DNA from 4 places in the Agrobacterium sp. LEGMi-208b genome. Region 4 is predicted to be linked to each of the others. Evidence: riboswitches for the same ligand, from Rfam matches in the RefSeq annotation. Region 4 holds a riboswitch; each other region holds the start of a gene.
What was found. A riboswitch is a leader RNA that binds a small molecule or an ion and turns the genes downstream of it on or off. The one in region 4 is predicted to bind cobalamin.
Positions count from the first base shown of each region.

Region 1: linked by a shared signal. The riboswitch ahead of AC5YUO_RS08160 (DUF1636 family protein) and the one ahead of AC5YUO_RS26675 (ABC transporter substrate-binding protein) in region 4 are both predicted to bind cobalamin.
Region 2: linked by a shared signal. The riboswitch ahead of AC5YUO_RS16805 (ABC transporter substrate-binding protein) and the one ahead of AC5YUO_RS26675 (ABC transporter substrate-binding protein) in region 4 are both predicted to bind cobalamin.
Region 3: linked by a shared signal. The riboswitch ahead of AC5YUO_RS03415 (CbtB domain-containing protein) and the one ahead of AC5YUO_RS26675 (ABC transporter substrate-binding protein) in region 4 are both predicted to bind cobalamin.

Region 1 is NZ_CM183445.1:1,649,728-1,653,957, forward strand. Features, by position in the region: gene AC5YUO_RS08150 (cobyric acid synthase) at 1-562, opposite strand, end outside; gene cobO (cob(I)yrinic acid a,c-diamide adenosyltransferase) at 564-1,181, opposite strand; cobalamin riboswitch at 1,317-1,531, shown strand; gene AC5YUO_RS08160 (DUF1636 family protein) at 1,652-2,077, shown strand; gene cobW (cobalamin biosynthesis protein CobW) at 2,074-3,111, shown strand; gene cobN (cobaltochelatase subunit CobN) at 3,114-4,230, shown strand, end outside.
Region 2 is NZ_CM183446.1:453,533-457,762, reverse strand. Features, by position in the region: gene argE (acetylornithine deacetylase) at 1-769, opposite strand, end outside; gene AC5YUO_RS16810 (GNAT family N-acetyltransferase) at 973-1,851, shown strand; cobalamin riboswitch at 1,891-2,124, shown strand; gene AC5YUO_RS16805 (ABC transporter substrate-binding protein) at 2,283-3,314, shown strand; gene AC5YUO_RS16800 (FecCD family ABC transporter permease) at 3,311-4,230, shown strand, end outside.
Region 3 is NZ_CM183445.1:677,306-681,535, reverse strand. Features, by position in the region: gene AC5YUO_RS03430 (LysE family translocator) at 1-41, shown strand, start outside; gene AC5YUO_RS03425 (c-type cytochrome) at 161-595, shown strand; gene AC5YUO_RS03420 (c-type cytochrome) at 685-1,605, shown strand; cobalamin riboswitch at 1,744-1,979, shown strand; gene AC5YUO_RS03415 (CbtB domain-containing protein) at 2,140-2,322, shown strand; gene AC5YUO_RS03410 (CbtA family protein) at 2,334-3,044, shown strand; gene AC5YUO_RS03405 (hypothetical protein) at 3,049-3,363, shown strand; gene AC5YUO_RS03400 (type 1 glutamine amidotransferase family protein) at 3,533-4,099, opposite strand; gene AC5YUO_RS03395 (GNAT family N-acetyltransferase) at 4,121-4,230, opposite strand, start outside.
Region 4 is NZ_JCALIC010000003.1:255,817-260,046, reverse strand. Features, by position in the region: gene AC5YUO_RS26685 (ABC transporter ATP-binding protein) at 1-430, opposite strand, end outside; gene AC5YUO_RS26680 (FecCD family ABC transporter permease) at 427-1,440, opposite strand; gene AC5YUO_RS26675 (ABC transporter substrate-binding protein) at 1,485-2,501, opposite strand; cobalamin riboswitch at 2,643-2,832, opposite strand; gene AC5YUO_RS26670 (class I SAM-dependent methyltransferase) at 2,871-3,452, opposite strand; gene AC5YUO_RS26665 (ZinT/AdcA family metal-binding protein) at 3,541-4,230, opposite strand, start outside.

The sequences.
Region 1 (4,230 bases), on a different replicon from region 4:
CGTCATCGTTTTCGAGCACTGCTTTCGTGCCGACGAGGCTGGCGATGACACCGCCCCGGTCGATATCGCCGATCAAGATGACGGGCGCGTCCGCGGCTCTGGCAAAACCCATATTGGCGATGTCATTGGCACGCAGGTTGATTTCGGATGCGCTGCCCGCCCCTTCCACCAGAACCAGATCGGCCTGTTGTTTCAGGCGGTCGAAGCTTTCCAGCACGCGCGGCATCAGCCCGGCCTTCATGTGCTGATAATCAGCTGCCCTGGCATTGCCGGCGATCTTGCCCTGGACGACCACCTGCGCGCCGGTCTCGCTTTGCGGCTTCAGCAGTACCGGATTCATGTGAACGGAGAGCGGCACGCCCGCCGCCCGCGCCTGCAGCGCCTGTGCGCGGCCGATCTCCCCGCCATCGGCGGTGACGGCCGCATTATTCGACATGTTCTGCGGTTTGAACGGCATGACGGAGAGGCCGCGCCTGACGAAGGCGCGGGCAAGCCCGGCCACCATCAGCGACTTGCCGACATCCGAGCCGGTTCCCTGAAACATCAGCACCCGTGCCGCCATGTCAGAATTCTATCCCCGCCTGCGCCTTTACGCCCGCCTTGAAGTGATGCTTCACGAGGGTCATTTCCGTCACCATGTCGGCGGCGTCGATCAGCGGCTGTTTGGCATTGCGGCCGGTGACGACCACATGCAGATCGGGCCTGCGGCGGACAAGCGTTTCGACCACCTCCTCCAGCGGCAGGTAGTCGTAACGCAGCGCGATGTTCAGCTCGTCGAGGATCAGGAGACCGATAGTCTCGTCGGCCATCAGGAGCTTGGCTTCTTCCCAGGCCTTTGTGGCCGCCGCAACATCGCGCTTCAGATCCTGCGTGTCCCAGGTGAAACCCTCGCCCATGGTGCGCCAGACAACCTTGTCGCCGAACAAAGTCAGCGCCTGCTGTTCGCCCGTTGACCATGCGCCCTTGATGAATTGCACGACGCCGACCCGCCGTCCGGTGCCGAGCATGCGCAGGGCAAGGCCGAAAGCGGCCGTGGACTTGCCCTTGCCGGGACCGGTGTTGATCATCAGCAGGCCTTTTTCGATGGTCTTTGCCGCAACTTCGGCATCCTGCACCGTCTTGCGGTTGACCATTTTCTGCCGGTGGCGTTCGGCTTCGCTGTCGCTGATGTCGCGTATCATTGCATTTTCCTTTTCATCCAGTGGCGCGGGATCCGCTGCCACCCGCCGTTCGGAGCGGCGACTATACCCAATTTGCCGCACCCGGCAATGCGCCGGCCACGGGGCCGCGGCATTGACCCTTCCGCCCGTTCAGCCTAAGGGTAGCGAACTGACGGTCTTTTCGCGGCAACGGGAAAAGCTAAGAGGGAACACGGTTCCAACCCGATCACCGGGTCATTCCGTGGCTGCCCCCGCAACTGTGAGCGGTAAGCCCGCACCGTAAAGCCACTGGACCCTTAAGATGGTTCGGGAAGGCGGTGTCAGGGTGTAAAGCCGCGAGCCAGGAGACCTGCCGTTTCAGGAAAAACGTCTGTCGGGCGGGGTGCTCCGGTCAGTCGGTTAGATCGAACATCCGGTTTGCGCCTGTCCGCATGCCGTTTTCGATATCCGCACCCCGAGATATTTTTGCAAGGCGCGGGAAACGATACGGTTTGGATATTTCAGCGACATCTTCATCTGCAGGCGGAAACACGCCGGACGAAACGGCGTCCGGCGTGATCGTCTTCGTTTGCAGGAGCTGTCGCGATGAAGCCGATCCCAATGCCGAACCGCGCCCCGGTTCGCATCTTGTCAACGCCGTCATCGCAAAGGCGGAGGAAACGGGTATCACCGTTCATTCCGTCAACTGCCTCGCCAATTGCAAGCGCGGGCTTAGTGCCGTACTGCGCAGTGCCAGCGGCTGGTCCTATGTTTTCGGCGGGCTGACCCCCGGTGATGCGGAAGATTTGCTGACCGGCGCGCGGCTGCTGGCTGCCGCCCCCGATGGCCTGATGCCCTGGCGCGGCCGCCCTGAACCCTTAAAGCGCGGCATGGTGGCGCGCATTCCCCCATTCGATTTTACCGAGGAGAAATCATGAGCACCCTTCTGGACCGCGTTCCCTGCACGATTGTTACCGGCTTTCTGGGGGCGGGAAAAACCACGCTGCTGCGCGGGCTTCTAGAAAAGCTGGATGGCAAGCGGCTGGCGATCATCGTCAACGAATTCGGCGATATCGGTATCGATGGCGAAATTCTCAAAGGCTGCGGCATTGAGAGCTGCCCGGAAGAAAACATCGTCGAACTGGCCAATGGCTGCATCTGCTGCACGGTGGCGGATGATTTCCAGCCCGCCATCGAACAGATTCTAAGCCGCCAGCCCAAGGTGGAGCATATCCTCATCGAGACCTCGGGCCTTGCCCTGCCAAAGCCGCTGGTGCAGGCCTTCCAGTGGCCGGCGATCAAGAGCCGCGTGACGGTGGATGCCGTCGTGGCGGTGGTGGACGGCGCCGCCCTTGCCGAAGGTCAAGTGGCGCATGACATGGAAGCGCTCGCCGCCCAGCGGGCCAATGACGAGGCACTCGATCACGATGACCCGGTCGAAGAGGTTTTCGAGGATCAGGTCGCCTGCGCCGATCTTATCGTGTTGACCAAGGCCGATCTTCTTGATGATGCCGGTCTGGACAAGGCCAAGGCGCATGTTCTCGAACATCTGCCGAGGGCGGCAAAGATCGTTGTGGCCTCGAATGGCGCCATCGACCCCGCCGTTCTGATCGGTCTCGGCCTTGCGGTGGAAGAGGATATCGAAAACCGCCGCACCCATCATGATGGTGAACTTGACCATGAACACGATGATTTCGACAGCTTCGTCATCGACCTGCCGGCCGTGACCGATCCGGAAGCGCTGGCAGCCCGTATCGCCGAGACGGCGGCTGCGGAAAATGTCCTGCGTATCAAGGGCTTCATCGAGGTTTCCGCAAAGCCGATGCGCCTGCAGGTGCAGGCTGTCGGCAGCCGCGTCAACCACTATTACGACCGGCCCTGGGCGGCGGGTGAAGAGCGCCGCAGCCGCCTCGTCGTCATCGGCGAAAAGGGTCTTAACCGCGAAAAGATCGAACAGATGCTGGCCGCCTGACGATGCACATCCTCGCCACCACGTCCTCGTCTCTGGACGATCTGATAGAGCCGGTTGATCTCAACCAGCCCCGGTCGGATGTGGTGATGCTGTCCTTTTCGGCAAGCGATCTGGCGGGGCTGGAACAGGCGTGGCGGAAAACAGAGGGTGCACTTCCCTCTCTGTCAGCCGCCAACCTGTCCGAGCTTCGGCATCCCATGTCGGTCGATCTTTGGATCGAAAAGACGGCGGAACATGCCAGCGTTATCCTTATCCGGATTCTCGGCGGTGCGGAACGCTGGCGGTACGGCGTCGATCAGCTTTCCATTCTTGCGCGTAAGCACGGCATCAAGCTTCTGCTTTTGCCGGGTGAGTGCAGCGAAAGGGACGAGAAGCTTGAAGCGGCCTCGACCGTCGATAGGCGGATTTTGGGCTCGGTCCTCTCCTTCTTCCGCGAGGGCGGGCAGGAAAATATGGACCGGCTTGCTTTTGGTCTTGCCGCTCTTGCAAGGGGCGAGGCATGGCCGGATATCGAAGCCGAACCGCTACCGAAAGCCGGTTTTTACCGGCCCGGTATGGGCGTTGTGGATCGGCTGGAAGCCTGTGCGGGTTTTCCCGCCGATGCGCCGGTTCTGCCTATTCTCTTTTACCGCTCCATGCTTCTGGCGGCGGATGCCGCGCCTGTGGAGGCGCTTTTCGAGGCGCTCTCGCAGCGCGGCTTTGCGCCCTTGCCGATTTTTGTCAGCGGCCTGAAGGATGGCGAGGCGGTTCGGTTCCTCGAAACGGCGCTGCCCGATCTGAAGCCCGACGCCATCATAACCGCTACAGCCTTTGCCAGCCAGACGGATGACGCCGGCGCAACCCTGTTCGACCGTCTCGGCGTGCCGGTGTTTCAGGTGGTGATGGCGACGACGCGACGCGATGGCTGGGCGGAAAATGCCCGTGGCCTCAATCCCTCCGATCTTGCCATGCATGTCGTCCTGCCGGAGCTGGATGGCCGGATTCTCGCCGGTGCGATCTCGTTCAAACAGACGCGAATGGATGGCGGCGTCAGTCTCCTGAATGTGCCAGAGCCTGACCGCGTCGCACAGGTGGCAAATCGTATCGCCGCTTTCCTGCGGCTGCGGAATGCCCCTCCTC
Region 2 (4,230 bases), on a different replicon from region 4:
CCCGCGCTTCCAGTTCGATGGCGCAGAAATCGGGGATGATGTTGATCGCCTGTCCGCCTTTCACCGTGCCGATCTGGAGGGAAGAATAGGGCGGCTCGAACGTCGCTTCGAAAGGCCCCTGCGTGAGAGCCTGTGCGGTCTCGACCGCCTTTGCCATGATGCCGGTCATCAGATGGATGGCGTTCACGCCCTGATCCGGCCGCGAGGAATGGCCGGAGCGGCCGCGAATGGCGATGCGTGCGGCGGCCTTGCCCTTGTGGGCGCGCACGGCGCGCAGATTGCTCGGTTCGCCGATAATCGCGCCCGCCGGTTTTGCGCATAGTTCCGGCAATCGGGCGATGAGATGCGGAACGCCGCGGCAGCCCGCCTCCTCGTCATAGGAAAAGGCGATATGAACGGGCCGCTTCAGCGCCATGCGTGAAAATGCCGGTGCCGCGGCGAGAACCGTGGCCAGAAACCCTTTCATGTCGGTGGTTCCGCGTCCGTAAAGACGCTCGCCTTCGGTTCTCAGCGTGAAGGGAACGGAGGACCATTCCGGCTCACCGGCAGGCACCACATCCATATGGCCGGACAGGATGTATCCGCTGGCATCGGTCGGGCCGAAGCTGGCGAAGAGATTGGCGCGGTCGCCCTCCGGGCCGGCAAGCAGCGATACTTTCGCGCCGTGGCTTTCCAGATAATCGGCGATCCATCCGGCAATGTCGCCATTGGCGGTTCCGACGACCGAGGGGAAGCCGACAAGACGCTCCAGAATGTCGATTGCGTTCATGGCTGTCTCCGTCGCTTCAACGCCGAAAAGCTTAGAGCGGCCTGCGGCGTTTATCTGCTGAAATAGGCGTGATTTCAGTAGATTGTTGTGTCCTTTCAGCACTTTCAAAAAATTCCTGCTGACGAGGCTGGTTATCTTCGGATGTCGTGAGCTGGGATGCCGGGATCAAGGTTCCGCGCCGGAGGGAATGAGAGCCGTTTGTCATGGAGCTGCTCAAAGTCGATAGTTTCGAGTTGCGGACCGTGGATATCGCCGATGTGGAGGCCGATCATCTGCATGCTTTGTCCATGGCTGTCGGATGGCGATATCACGCGAACGAATGGTGTTTCCTGCGTCAATGTGGCGTCGGCCTTGCCGCGCTGGACGAGATAGACCGCGTTGTCGCAACGGCAATGCTGTTTCCTTATGATGAGGGTTTCGCGACGGTCGGCATGGTCATCGTTTCCCCGCGTTTGCAAGGGCAGGGCGTCGCACCATGGCTGGTCGGCCAACTCATTGCGGGTTACCCTGACGCCGCCCTGCGTTTGAACGCCACGGAAGCGTCACGGCGGCTTTTTGCCCGGCTGGGTTTTGCCGGGGATACGGAAAAAATACATCTCCTGCGCGGCAAGGCGCGTTGTATTGCCGAGGCGTCGGCGCTTGGAAGAAAACAGAGAATCGAGCCGCTGTCCGAGGATCATTTATCCGTCGTGGCGGATCTGGATCGGGCGGCTTTCGGTGTTTCGCGCCGGGGCGTCCTGCAGCGCCTTCTCCGGGAAAATACGGGTTACGGCCTGTTCGAGGCCGATCGTCTTGCCGCCTTTGCATTGCGGCGTGCAGCGGGGCGGGGCCATATCGTCGGCCCGGTCGTTGCCGGTGAGGAGGCGGATGCCATTGCGCTGGTGAAACGGCATTTTTCCGATCTCGACGATCAGCTTGTCCGTCTCGATGCCGTGCGGGACAGCGGTCTTCTGACCGATTTCCTGACGCAATCCGGGCTGGTGGTCATCGAAACGCTCACCATCATGTCGAAAGGTGTACCGCAACCGGCAGGCGCCGGTTCCGCAAGGACTTTCGCCCTTGCAGGCCCGTCTTTGTGCTGAAGTGCGGCACTATCGCAATTGACGCCCCGCCTCTTGCCCCTTATGTGAGAAAGCGACGGTTCCTGCAGCCGAAAGGCGAAGGGATTAATAGGGAACATGGTGCGGGCGATTTTTTCACCCAATGCCGTGGCTGCCCCCGCAACTGTAAGCGGATTGTCGTTCATCCCCGTGACGCTTGAAGGCGTCATGCCACTGTATTCTCAGGAATGCGGGAAGGCAGATGAGTGACGCAAATCCGTGAGCCAGGAGACCTGCCGTCAAAATATAAACCATCGTTACGGGCGGGGAAGCCCGGAGGAGGAGATTGTAATGTTATTTCATAACATTTCGTTTGCGTCCCAAGACCGTTCTCCGTACAAGACGTCCCGCTGTTGCTGCGCGTTCTGACGCCTGCTGCTCTGGAATAAGTTTTACTGTCGACTGGAGAACACATGTTTCATTCTAGACGCCTGCCGGTCCATGCCGGCTTTCTGGCCGCTGCGCTTGCGGTCTTGCCTGTCACCGCTGCAAATGCTGCCGAAACCACCTATCCCCTGACGATCAACAGCTGCGGTCAGGAGATCACCTTCAAGCAGGCTCCCGCCCGCACCGTGTCCGTCGGCCAGAGCACGACCGAGGTGCTTTATTTGCTCGGCCTCGCCGACAAGGTTGTCGGCACCGCGCTGTGGATTGGCCCGGTTCTGAAGGGTTATGAGGAGGCCAACGCCAAGGTCGAGCGGCTGGCCGATAATGACCCCAGCTTCGAGGCGGTCGTCGGCAAGAAGCCGGACCTCGTGACGACGCAGTTCCAGTGGCAGATCGGCCCGGAAGGCGTTGTCGGAACGCCGGCGCAATTCGCCGAACTTGGTATTCCCGTTTATACTTCGCCCGCCGATTGCCTGGGCAAGGACAATTCCGGCGGCGGCGACGGCGTGCGCAACACCGTCTTCACCATGGACCTGATCTACCAGGAAATTCGCGATCTCGCCAAAATCTTTAACGTGCAGGATCGCGGTGAGGAGGTCGTTGCCGATCTGAAGAAGCGTGAGGAAGCCGCCCGCGCCAAGATCGCCTCCGCCAATGGCAAGCTTTCCGCCGTCTTCTGGTTCTCCAGCGCCGAGCTGGATATCGATCCCTATGTGGCCGGCCGCAATGGCGCCCCCGGCTACATCATGTCCGCGCTGGGTCTGAAGAACGTCATCGAAAGCGATGAAGAATGGCCGACCGTCGGCTGGGAAACCATCGCCAAGGCAAATCCCTCCATCATCGTTGCCGGCAAGATGGATCGCCGCCGGTTCCCCGCCGACGATGTCGCCGTCAAGCTGAAGTTCCTCGCCACCGATCCCGTGGCCAGCATCATGCCCGCCGTCAAGGAAGGTCATGTGTTCGAGATGGATGCGCAGGCGATGAACCCGACCATCCGCACCATCGAAGGCATCGAAACGCTGGCCGAGGCGATTTCGGCTGCCGGCCTCGCCAAGTGAACGGACTTTCCATTCATCTCGGCAGGGCGGGGCTGGCTCTTGCCGCGCTCGCCCTGTTGCTCGTCGCGCTGATGGCCGGAGCGGCCATCGGCGAGACCGCCATTCCGTTTGATGTCGTGGCGAAAACCATTGCCAACCGCGTCTTCCATGCGGGTTATCCGCTGGAGCCGCTGGATGAGGGCATTGTCTGGAGTTACCGCCTCAGCCGCGCGGTTGTTGCCGCCTGTTGCGGCGCTTCTTTGGCGCTCGCCGGAGCGGTGCTGCAATCGCTTCTGCGCAACCCGCTTGCCGATCCCTATATTCTCGGCATTTCCGCCGGCGCTTCCACCGGTGCCGTCGCCGTGGCGCTTTTGGGCTTCGGTGCGGGGTTTCTAACGATGCCGGCCGGGGCGCTCATCGGCGCTTTCGTTGCGTTTTCGCTGGTCAGCCTTCTGGCGGTGCGGGCGGGGCACGGCAACAGCGCCATCATTCTGGCGGGGGTGGCCGGGTCGCAGCTGTTCAACGCCATGACTTCTTTCATCGTCACCAAATCCGCCAATGCGGAACAGGCGCGCGGCATCATGTTCTGGTTGCTGGGCAACCTCTCGGGCGTGCGCTGGCCGGATGTCTGGCTGGCGCTGCCGGTCAGCCTTGCGGGACTTGCTGTGTGTCTCTGGTATGCCCGGGCGCTCGATGCCTTCGCCTTCGGCGGCCAGGCCGCCGTTTCGCTCGGCATTCCGGTGCGCTGGGTCTACGCCGTGCTCATCTCCGTTTCGGCGGTCATGACGGCTGCGATGGTGTCGCTGGTTGGCTCCATCGGCTTCGTGGGGCTCGTCATTCCGCATGCGGCACGCATCTTCGTCGGCGTTCGCCATGGTATATTGCTGCCGGTAACGGCGCTGACCGGCGCGGTTTTCATGATCGTCGCGGATATTCT
Region 3 (4,230 bases), on a different replicon from region 4:
TTGCCGCAGCGTTGCTGACGCTGTGGGAGGCCTTGTCTTAGGCTTCTGTTTTCACGATGGAATTCACCGCAATGTGACTTCTTTTCGCCATCGGGAAAGGGCATCCTCGCGCCGTTCCATCTAGCGCCCGGTGTCCCAGCCGGAATCAAGGAGAGTGCGCATGAAACTGAAAACCATCACGGCGGCCATGCTGTTCGGCTGTCTTTGCGCCGGAGCGGTCTACGCTGCCGGCGAAGTCGAAAAACGTGAAGGCTTGATGAAGCAGATCGGCGGCTCCATGGGTGCGCTCGCCGCCATCTCCAAGGGCGAAAAGCCCTTTGACGCCGATACCGTCAAGGCCGCCGTAACGACCATCAGCACCAATGCCAAGGCTTTCCCCGACCAGTTCCCAGCCGGCACCGAGACCGGCAGCGCGGCTGCTCCCGCCATCTGGGAAAATTTCGCGGACTTCAAGGCCAAGGCCGCCAAGCTCGGCACGGATGCGGACATGGTTCTCGCCAATCTCCCCACCGATCAGGCCGGCGTCGCCACCGCCATGAAGACGCTCGGCGCCGATTGCGGCACCTGCCACCAGACCTATCGTCTGAAGAAGTGATCCAATGATTCTGGAAACGCCGCTTCCCGGCGGCGTTTTCCCGGCGCGAAAGACGCCTGACCGGGTCAGGTGAGAATGGGGAGAGGGGTATGTCTTCCATCTGGACGAAACTCGTGGGCGGGGCCGTGGTCGCGGCCATTGCGGGCTACGGCATATTCGCCTGGGTCACTGCGCCTGAGCGGCAGGCGCCCAGCCACTGGGTGAGCCTTGGCGAACCGGATCTCGCCAATGGCGAAACGCTGTTCTGGGCGGGCGGCTGCGCAAGCTGTCATGCCGCGCCCGATGCCAAGGGCGAGGGGCTGTTGACGCTTTCGGGCGGGCAGGCGCTGAAAAGCCCCTTCGGGACCTTTCATGTGCCCAATATTTCCTCCGATCCGCAGCATGGTATCGGCGGCTGGACGCTGGCGGAATTTGGCGATGCGATGACGCGCGGGGTGGGCAAGAACGGCGAACATCTCTACCCGTCCTTTCCCTATGCCTCCTATGCCCGCATGACGCAGAAGGACATCAACGATCTCTTCGGTTATCTGAAAGCCCTGCCGGCCAGCCAGAACGATGCGCCGGATCACGAGTTGCCGTTCCCCTTCAACCTGCGCATGGCGCTGGGCGGCTGGAAGTTCCTTTATTTCGATCCCTCGGCGCGGCCCCGCGTCGAGCTTGCCAATGCCAATGCCGAATTGCTGCGTGGCCAATATCTGGTGGAAGGACCCGGCCATTGCGGCGAATGCCACACGCCCCGTGATGCGCTCGGTGGCTTTGTGAAGGATCAGTGGCTGGCCGGCGGTCCCAATCCGGAGGGCGAAGGCCGCATTCCGGACATCACCCCCGGCTCGCAAAGCATCGGAAGCTGGGCGGAAGCCGATATTGCCAGCTATCTGGAAACCGGCTTCACCCCGGAATTCGACAGCGTCGGCGGCTCCATGGTCAAGGTGCAGCAGAACATGGCGCATCTGACGGCCGAAGACCGCGATGCGATTGCCGCCTATCTGAAGGCGATACCGCCGCGGTAGGGCCTGATACCTCTCCTCCGTCATCCTCGGGCTTGACCCGAGGATCCACCACCACGCCAGCCCATGGATCCTCGGGTCAAGCCCGAGGATGACGAACGAGAGGTGGGTAAGCGCCATTGACTCCCGTTCGCGCCCGGCAGATAACAATCCTGTGATGGTTCCTTCCGGACGTTCCGGAAGGTGAAAAGGGAACACGATAGGGAGCAATCCTCATTCGTGGCTGCCCCCGCAACTGTGAGCGGAGAGCCTGAAACGAAATGCCACTGGCAGCCCTCTTGCCGGAAACCGCGGTTTCCAGGGCGAGGCTGATGCCGGGAAGGTGTTTCAGGTTTTGACCCGCAAGCCAGGAGACCTGCCATCGCGGAAATGTCCATGCCGGCGGGGTGTCCGGAAGAGCGGAATGTCAGGGTGGCAAGATCAATGCTCCCTGTGTCAGTCTCGTATCCCCGTGGTGAAGTGTATCGCATGCGGTCCTGCGGCTTGTGCCGTTCGGCCGCGTCCAAGGGCGCGGGGTCGCGCCGGAGAGGGGTCACCATGTCCATCAACCAGAATACGGCCAACGCCGCCGTATCCGCAAAAACGGGCAGCTTCGCGCAATCGCTGACGGCGATCGTGCTTGGCCTGTTCGTCGTCGGTTTTGTCGGCTTTTCCCATGTGGAAGCCGTGCACAATGCCGCGCATGACACGCGCCATGCCAACGCCTTCCCCTGCCATTGAGGGGAAACGGCATGTCATCTTTTCGCAATATCGTCTTTACCGCCGTTCTCGTCGGTATTCTCGGCGGTTTGGCCGTGTCTGCCATGCAGTCTTTCGGCACCACGCCGCTCATCCTGCAGGCGGAAACCTATGAGAGCGCCGGCGAAGCGCCCCATAGCCATGATGCGCCGGCGCCCGGTGCCGCGGTTCCCGCCCATGAGCATAATGATGAAGCCTGGGCCCCGGCCGATGGTTTCGAGCGCACCGCCTATACCGTCGCCGCCAATGTGCTGACCGCCATCGGTTACGCACTGGTGCTGACCGGTCTCATCTCACTGCGCGGCACCAATACCGGCTGGCGTGAAGGCCTTCTCTGGGGCGTCGCCGGTTTTGCCGCCGTCATGCTGGCCCCGATGATCGGCCTGCCGCCGGAACTCCCGGGAAGCCCGGCCGCCGCGCTTGAGGCACGGCAGATCTGGTGGCTCGCAACCGTTGCCGCGACCGCGGGCGGCATTGCGCTCATCGCCTTCCGCCGCGAACCCTGGGCGGTTCTGCTGGCGCTGGTGTTGATCGTCGCGCCGCATGTGGTGGGCGCGCCCCTGCCGCCGGAAGGCGAACATGCGCTGGCGCCGCTGCCGCTCGAGCGTCAGTTCATCGTCGCCGCCACCATCACCAGCTTCGTCTTCTGGGCGCTGATCGGCACGTTGAGCGCGTTTTTCCTGAAGCGCTTCCAGCTGGCTTGAAACCATGCAGGACGCAGCGCAATGGAGTGAGGAACTCGATGCGCTGCGTTTTGCCGTTCCCGGTCACGGCGCTTTCTGCGCCGTGCACCGCCTTGCCTTCAAGGCGCTCCTTGGGGCAACACCGGGTCGCGAGGAGGCTCTCGCCTGTTTTCATGATCACGAGGCTGCCTTTGTCGCTGCGGCGCTCAGCAAGATAAACCGTTCAAATTTGCCCGCCGGCCGCAGCCTGCATCTGAATAGCCGCGATATTCGCCGTGCGATCGCGGGTGAGGGCGATGCCTCGGCGGCGCGGGTGTGCCGGGTGCTTGATCGGGGGTAGTCATCGCTGTTCTCACCTCCGTCATCCCGGCCTTGAGCCGGGATCCAGTCAGCCCAAGTCCTTGGGCTGAAAAGACTCTTTTCGCCGCGCAGACGCGCGTCGGCTGGATTCCGGCTCAAGGCCGGAATGACGGAGAGAGCATATTAAAGACGGCCAAGGCCGGTCCGCCTCACCCATGCTCCGCCGCAAAAACCTGAAGTTCCGCCTCGGCTTCCGGACCAAAGAGGCCGAGGCTTTTCAGAATTTCCACCGCGAAACTGACCGGCGCGCTGCCGGCCGCCGTGATGATGCCGCCATCACTGACCGCTTTCGGCTGATCGCGATAAAGCGCTTCACCGCGATAGGCCGGATAGGCCTTGTGCGATGCCAGCGCATTGCCGGTATGGGCGACATCGTTCAGCACCCCCGTGCCGCCGAGCGCGCTTGCCGCCGCGCAGATGCCGGCGACCAGCCGGTCCCTGTCGCGAAACCGCTTGACCAGCCCGCTAAGATCGGCAGCCGTTCCCTTTTCCCAGCTGAGACCGCCGGGAATGACGAGCGCATCGATGTCAACGGGATCGAGCGCGTCATAGGATGTGTCCGGCGTCACCTTCAGTCCGCCCATCGAGGTCACCGGCCTGCCATCAGGCGTGGCGTGCACGATCTCGACACCGAGATAGCTGCGCGCTGCCGCAGCAAGCAGCGCCGGCTCCCAGTCTGCAAAATCCTGCGCCAGCGCAATGGCGATCCGTGTCATGGCCGTCTCCGTTGGTTTTAATCAGGCGATGGACTGCATGTAGCGCATGCCGGTGACCGGCCGCGGCGCGAAATCCATGTTTTCGTAGAAACGATGCGCCGCGACATTGCCTGTTGTGGCGCTGACGGAAA
Region 4 (4,230 bases):
TTTCACCACCCGACAAAGTGTGCCAGAGGCGCTTTTCCATTCCGGCCATGTCCACCTGCTGAAGAGCACCGGCAACGATTTGATCGTCCTTTGCCGACCACGGCTGCAGCGCAGAAAGCCAGGCCGTCCGGCCAAGTTCGACAGCGTCGCGGACAGTGAGCCTTTCAAAGGTGTCGCTTTGCTGTTCGACAAAGGCCATTGTCTGACCGATCTGCCGCCTGCTCATCGTCGTCATGGGCGTGCCTTTTATACGCACGTCCCCCGATGATGGCGCAAGGATTCCCGCCAGAAGTTTCAGCAGCGTCGATTTGCCTGAGCCATTCGGGCCGACAAGCCCGAGTGTCTCCTCCTGACGAATGTCGAGCGACACCGTCTGCACAATAGGGGTAGCCCCTACTTTCCAGCCGAGACTGGTCGCGGTCATGTTCATCGGACCCGCCTCCCCCGAATGAGTATCAGCGCGAAACCCGGCGCTCCGACGAGTGCGGTAATGACGCCGATCGGCAGAACCTGATTGGGCACCAGAACCCGCGAACCGATATCGGCAAGCACGAGAAAAACAGCGCCCATCAGGGCAGAAACGGGTAGGAGACGGGCATGCCGCGGGCCAACCAGAAATCGTGCCGCATGCGGAATAACGATCCCGACGAATCCGATTGAGCCAACAATACTGACCATAACGGCCGTCATCATCGCGGCTGTGCCGATGACGATCGCCTGGACTTTGCGGACGGGAATACCGAGCGATGAAGCCGAATCCGCTCCGAAGGTGAAGGCGTCCAGTGCGCGCCTGTGCCAGATGCAGATACAGACACCGAGGATGGCGATCGGCACAGCGAGGAGAACATCATTCCAGCGCACACCGCTGAGATTACCCATGAGCCAGAACATGACGCCCCGAACCTGCTCGGCATTTGCCGAGCGTGTAATGATAAAAGAAGTCAGTGCATTAAAGAGCTGAGATCCCGCGATCCCGGCGAGAATGATCAAGCCTGTCGCCTGGATACCCACGCCGCCGCCCGCCGCCCTTGCCAGCGTGACGACAATGATGAAAGCGATCAAAGAGCCTACAAAAGCGCCCAGTGACAGGGAGAGAACCCCTCCCCCGATGCCAAGGATCAGTACGGTCACAGCACCAGTCGACGCGCCTGCCGAGATGCCGAGAATGTATGGATCCGCCAACGCGTTACGAAGCATGGCTTGCAGTACGACACCGGATACACCGAGTGACGCACCACAGCATGCGGCAACGATTGCGCGGGTCAGGCGATAGTTCCAGATGATGCCCGCGTCGATCGGATCGATCGTGTAGGTCGACCCCAGCATTTTGTTGGCCAGCGTCTGCGCCACAAGATGGATTGGCATGGACGTCTCCCCAACGGAGACGCCCAGCGCAATTGCGAGGACGAGCAGGGCGATGGAGCCCGCCACGTAGCCCATCCGCCGATAGGCCACCCCAACGCCCTGCCCGATTTCCGTATCTATCACTGCTTTGCCTTATAATCTTCAAGGGCAGCAGCGACCGCTTCGATACCATCCGGAATGCGGATACCTGCATGTACGGCGTGCGCATCGACAATGACGATGCGGCCTTCCTTGACCGCCTTCATCTCACGGGTGACCGGATCACTCTTCAGGTAGTCGAGTTTCACTTGATAATCGTCGGCCGGGTACCGGCGGCGATCCATGCGTGCAAGGATGATAATGTCCGGATTTGCCTTGGCTATGGTTTCCCATCCAACCGACGGGTACTCCTCATCGCTCTCGACCACGTTCTTCACACCGAGCGTATTCAGGATGAAGCCCGGAATACCCTTCTGGCCGGCAACAAAAGGATCGAGATCGATATCGGCGCTGGAGAACCAGAAGACGGCCGAGACATTCTTGTTACCGAGGGATTTCGCCTTGTCGGCCGCAGCCGACACGCGGGAGCGAAGTTGCTCTTCGAGCTTGTCACCCTGCTCCTGCACGTCGAAGATCGTCGAAAGCTCATCGACGGCACGATAGACCGTGTCGATGGAGAACGGCACCTTACGCGAACCGTCACCTCCCGCGAGATTGTCCTTGCCGACGCAATCCGCTGGCATCGCATAGACATTGATGCCGAGCTCGTTGAACTGCTGACGCGTGCCGACAACTCCCTGTGGACCGACATGCACCTCGAATTGCGTGGTCACGAGTTCCGGCTTCTTTGCGGCCAAAGCCTCGAATCCCGGATGATTGTCTGCCAGACGTGGGATCTTGGCGTTGATATCCTTGAATTCCGGAAGCACTTCATTGAACCAGACGGACGTGCCAACGACCTTGTCGCCGAGGCCGAGAGCATAAAGCATTTCCGTGGTTGACTGGCCGACTGCAGCAACGCTCTTCGGCGCGGCCTTGAATGTCAGTTCCTGACCGCAATTGCTGATCTGAAGCGGATAGCTGGTCGAAGCAGCGAATGCACCCGAACTAGCAAGCAGGATCGTCGAGAAGGCAAAGGCTGCCTTGAGTTTCGTCATGATCAATCTCCTATGTAGAAATGAATACGGTCGGGATCATCAAGACGGCACGGAAATCCACATGACGGCTTTCACCATCATTCGGAACAGCATGCAAATACGCAGCAAACATCCGCTTCCCCTCCGGACACCCCGCCGGCGATAAGTTAATCGATGTCGGCAGGTCTCCTGACTGACGGGTCGTCGCCTCCTTTCGCCTTCCCGAGCGTAGTGCTCAGTGGCCGATGAAAGGATGCTCGCCGTCTACAGTTGCGGGGGCAGTTTCGTTTGGCGGATCACTCCACCTCGAATTCCCTGTTCGTCCCTTTCGGGAACCGACGGTTGAAAGCTATACAGGCTTGATAACGCGAAGCAAGCTTTCGATCAGTGTCAGAACGGCTTTGTCGCAGTCATGACGAAAAAGTCGATCTCGCGACTGCTATCGCTCGCCGTGAGGCCGTTGTAGAAAGGCAGATGGGCACCGAATGTTTCCGCGCTGTTGTTTGCCCTATGAACGAACCACAGACCATCCGAGAGCAGCAACCGTCCACCAGGTCGCAGGACGCGTTCGGCCAGCGCCAGGGCGTCCGCCGGATTCTCCAGTGTCCAGAGAACGTTTCGCAGGGTCACAATATCCGCGCTGTCGTCGGGAAGCTCCGCGTCATCCATCGAGGAATGAATGAAGCTGACATTCAGCCCGCGATTGGCTGCATCCGTGAGAGCATATGAGAGCATGCCTTCGGACCCGTCCACGCCGGTCACCTGATGTCCACACTCGGCAAGAAGCAGAGTGCATGCGCCCGTACCGCAACCAAGGTCGATGGCCTCTCTGGCTTCACTACCGAGCGCCGTCGAGAAAACACGCTTCCATCCCTCGTGGAGCCGTACATGGGAGGCGGCATCATTAAAGCGATGAGCGCGACCGTTCCAATGTTCGGAGATGGCCTGTGCAGTGTTGGGCGCTGCCTTCATATTTCACCTGACTGATTTGGCATTAAATCGACGACCTGTTGGTCGCGTAGCGCCCGGCCCTTGGGCCGGACGCATTTGCAAGCGTGCCTTAGTGGGCCTTCATCTCACTGACGATCTGCTTCGCCGACAGCGACGCAGGGTAGTAGGTCGGCCAATTGGTCACTTCTTCAAGAAGCGCTGCACGGTCGTTGCCCCAGAAGATGTGGAAGTGGTCGGTCTTCTCCGGAGCGATCTTGTGGTCGCTGAACTGAATGAAATCAGGTGCAGACTTGTCACCATCGGTCTTCTTGAAGATGAAGCGGACGCCGCGGTTACCCTTCTTGTATGTCAAGGTTTCCTTGCCATCATAGGCATAGCTGGCCTTGGTCGGCTTGCCGTCCTTGTAGAAGGACACAACGTCGCCCTCGATCGCGATGCGATCTACGTCGGTCTTGTATCCGGCTTCGTATTCGGCGCGGATATGTTCGACGCTTGCAGTGCCATTCTCGGCCTTATGCTTCCATACGGGTTCAAGCGAACCGTCCTTCAGAAGCGGGAAGACCGACTGCCAGTCGCCAGCGTAATCGGAAAGCGGACGATCCTTGATCTGGCTGTCTTCGAAATAGCCCTTGTAGATCTGCGGGTCGCCATGGCTGTGTGCATGCGCATGATCGTGACCCTCGTGGTCGTGGCCTTCGCCATGCTCATGAACCTTGCCGCTGCCGCCTGCGACAGCGATGTTGTAAGGCTTGCCTTCAACCTTGATCGTCCCGACTTCCTTCAGTTCGGTCTTGGAAAT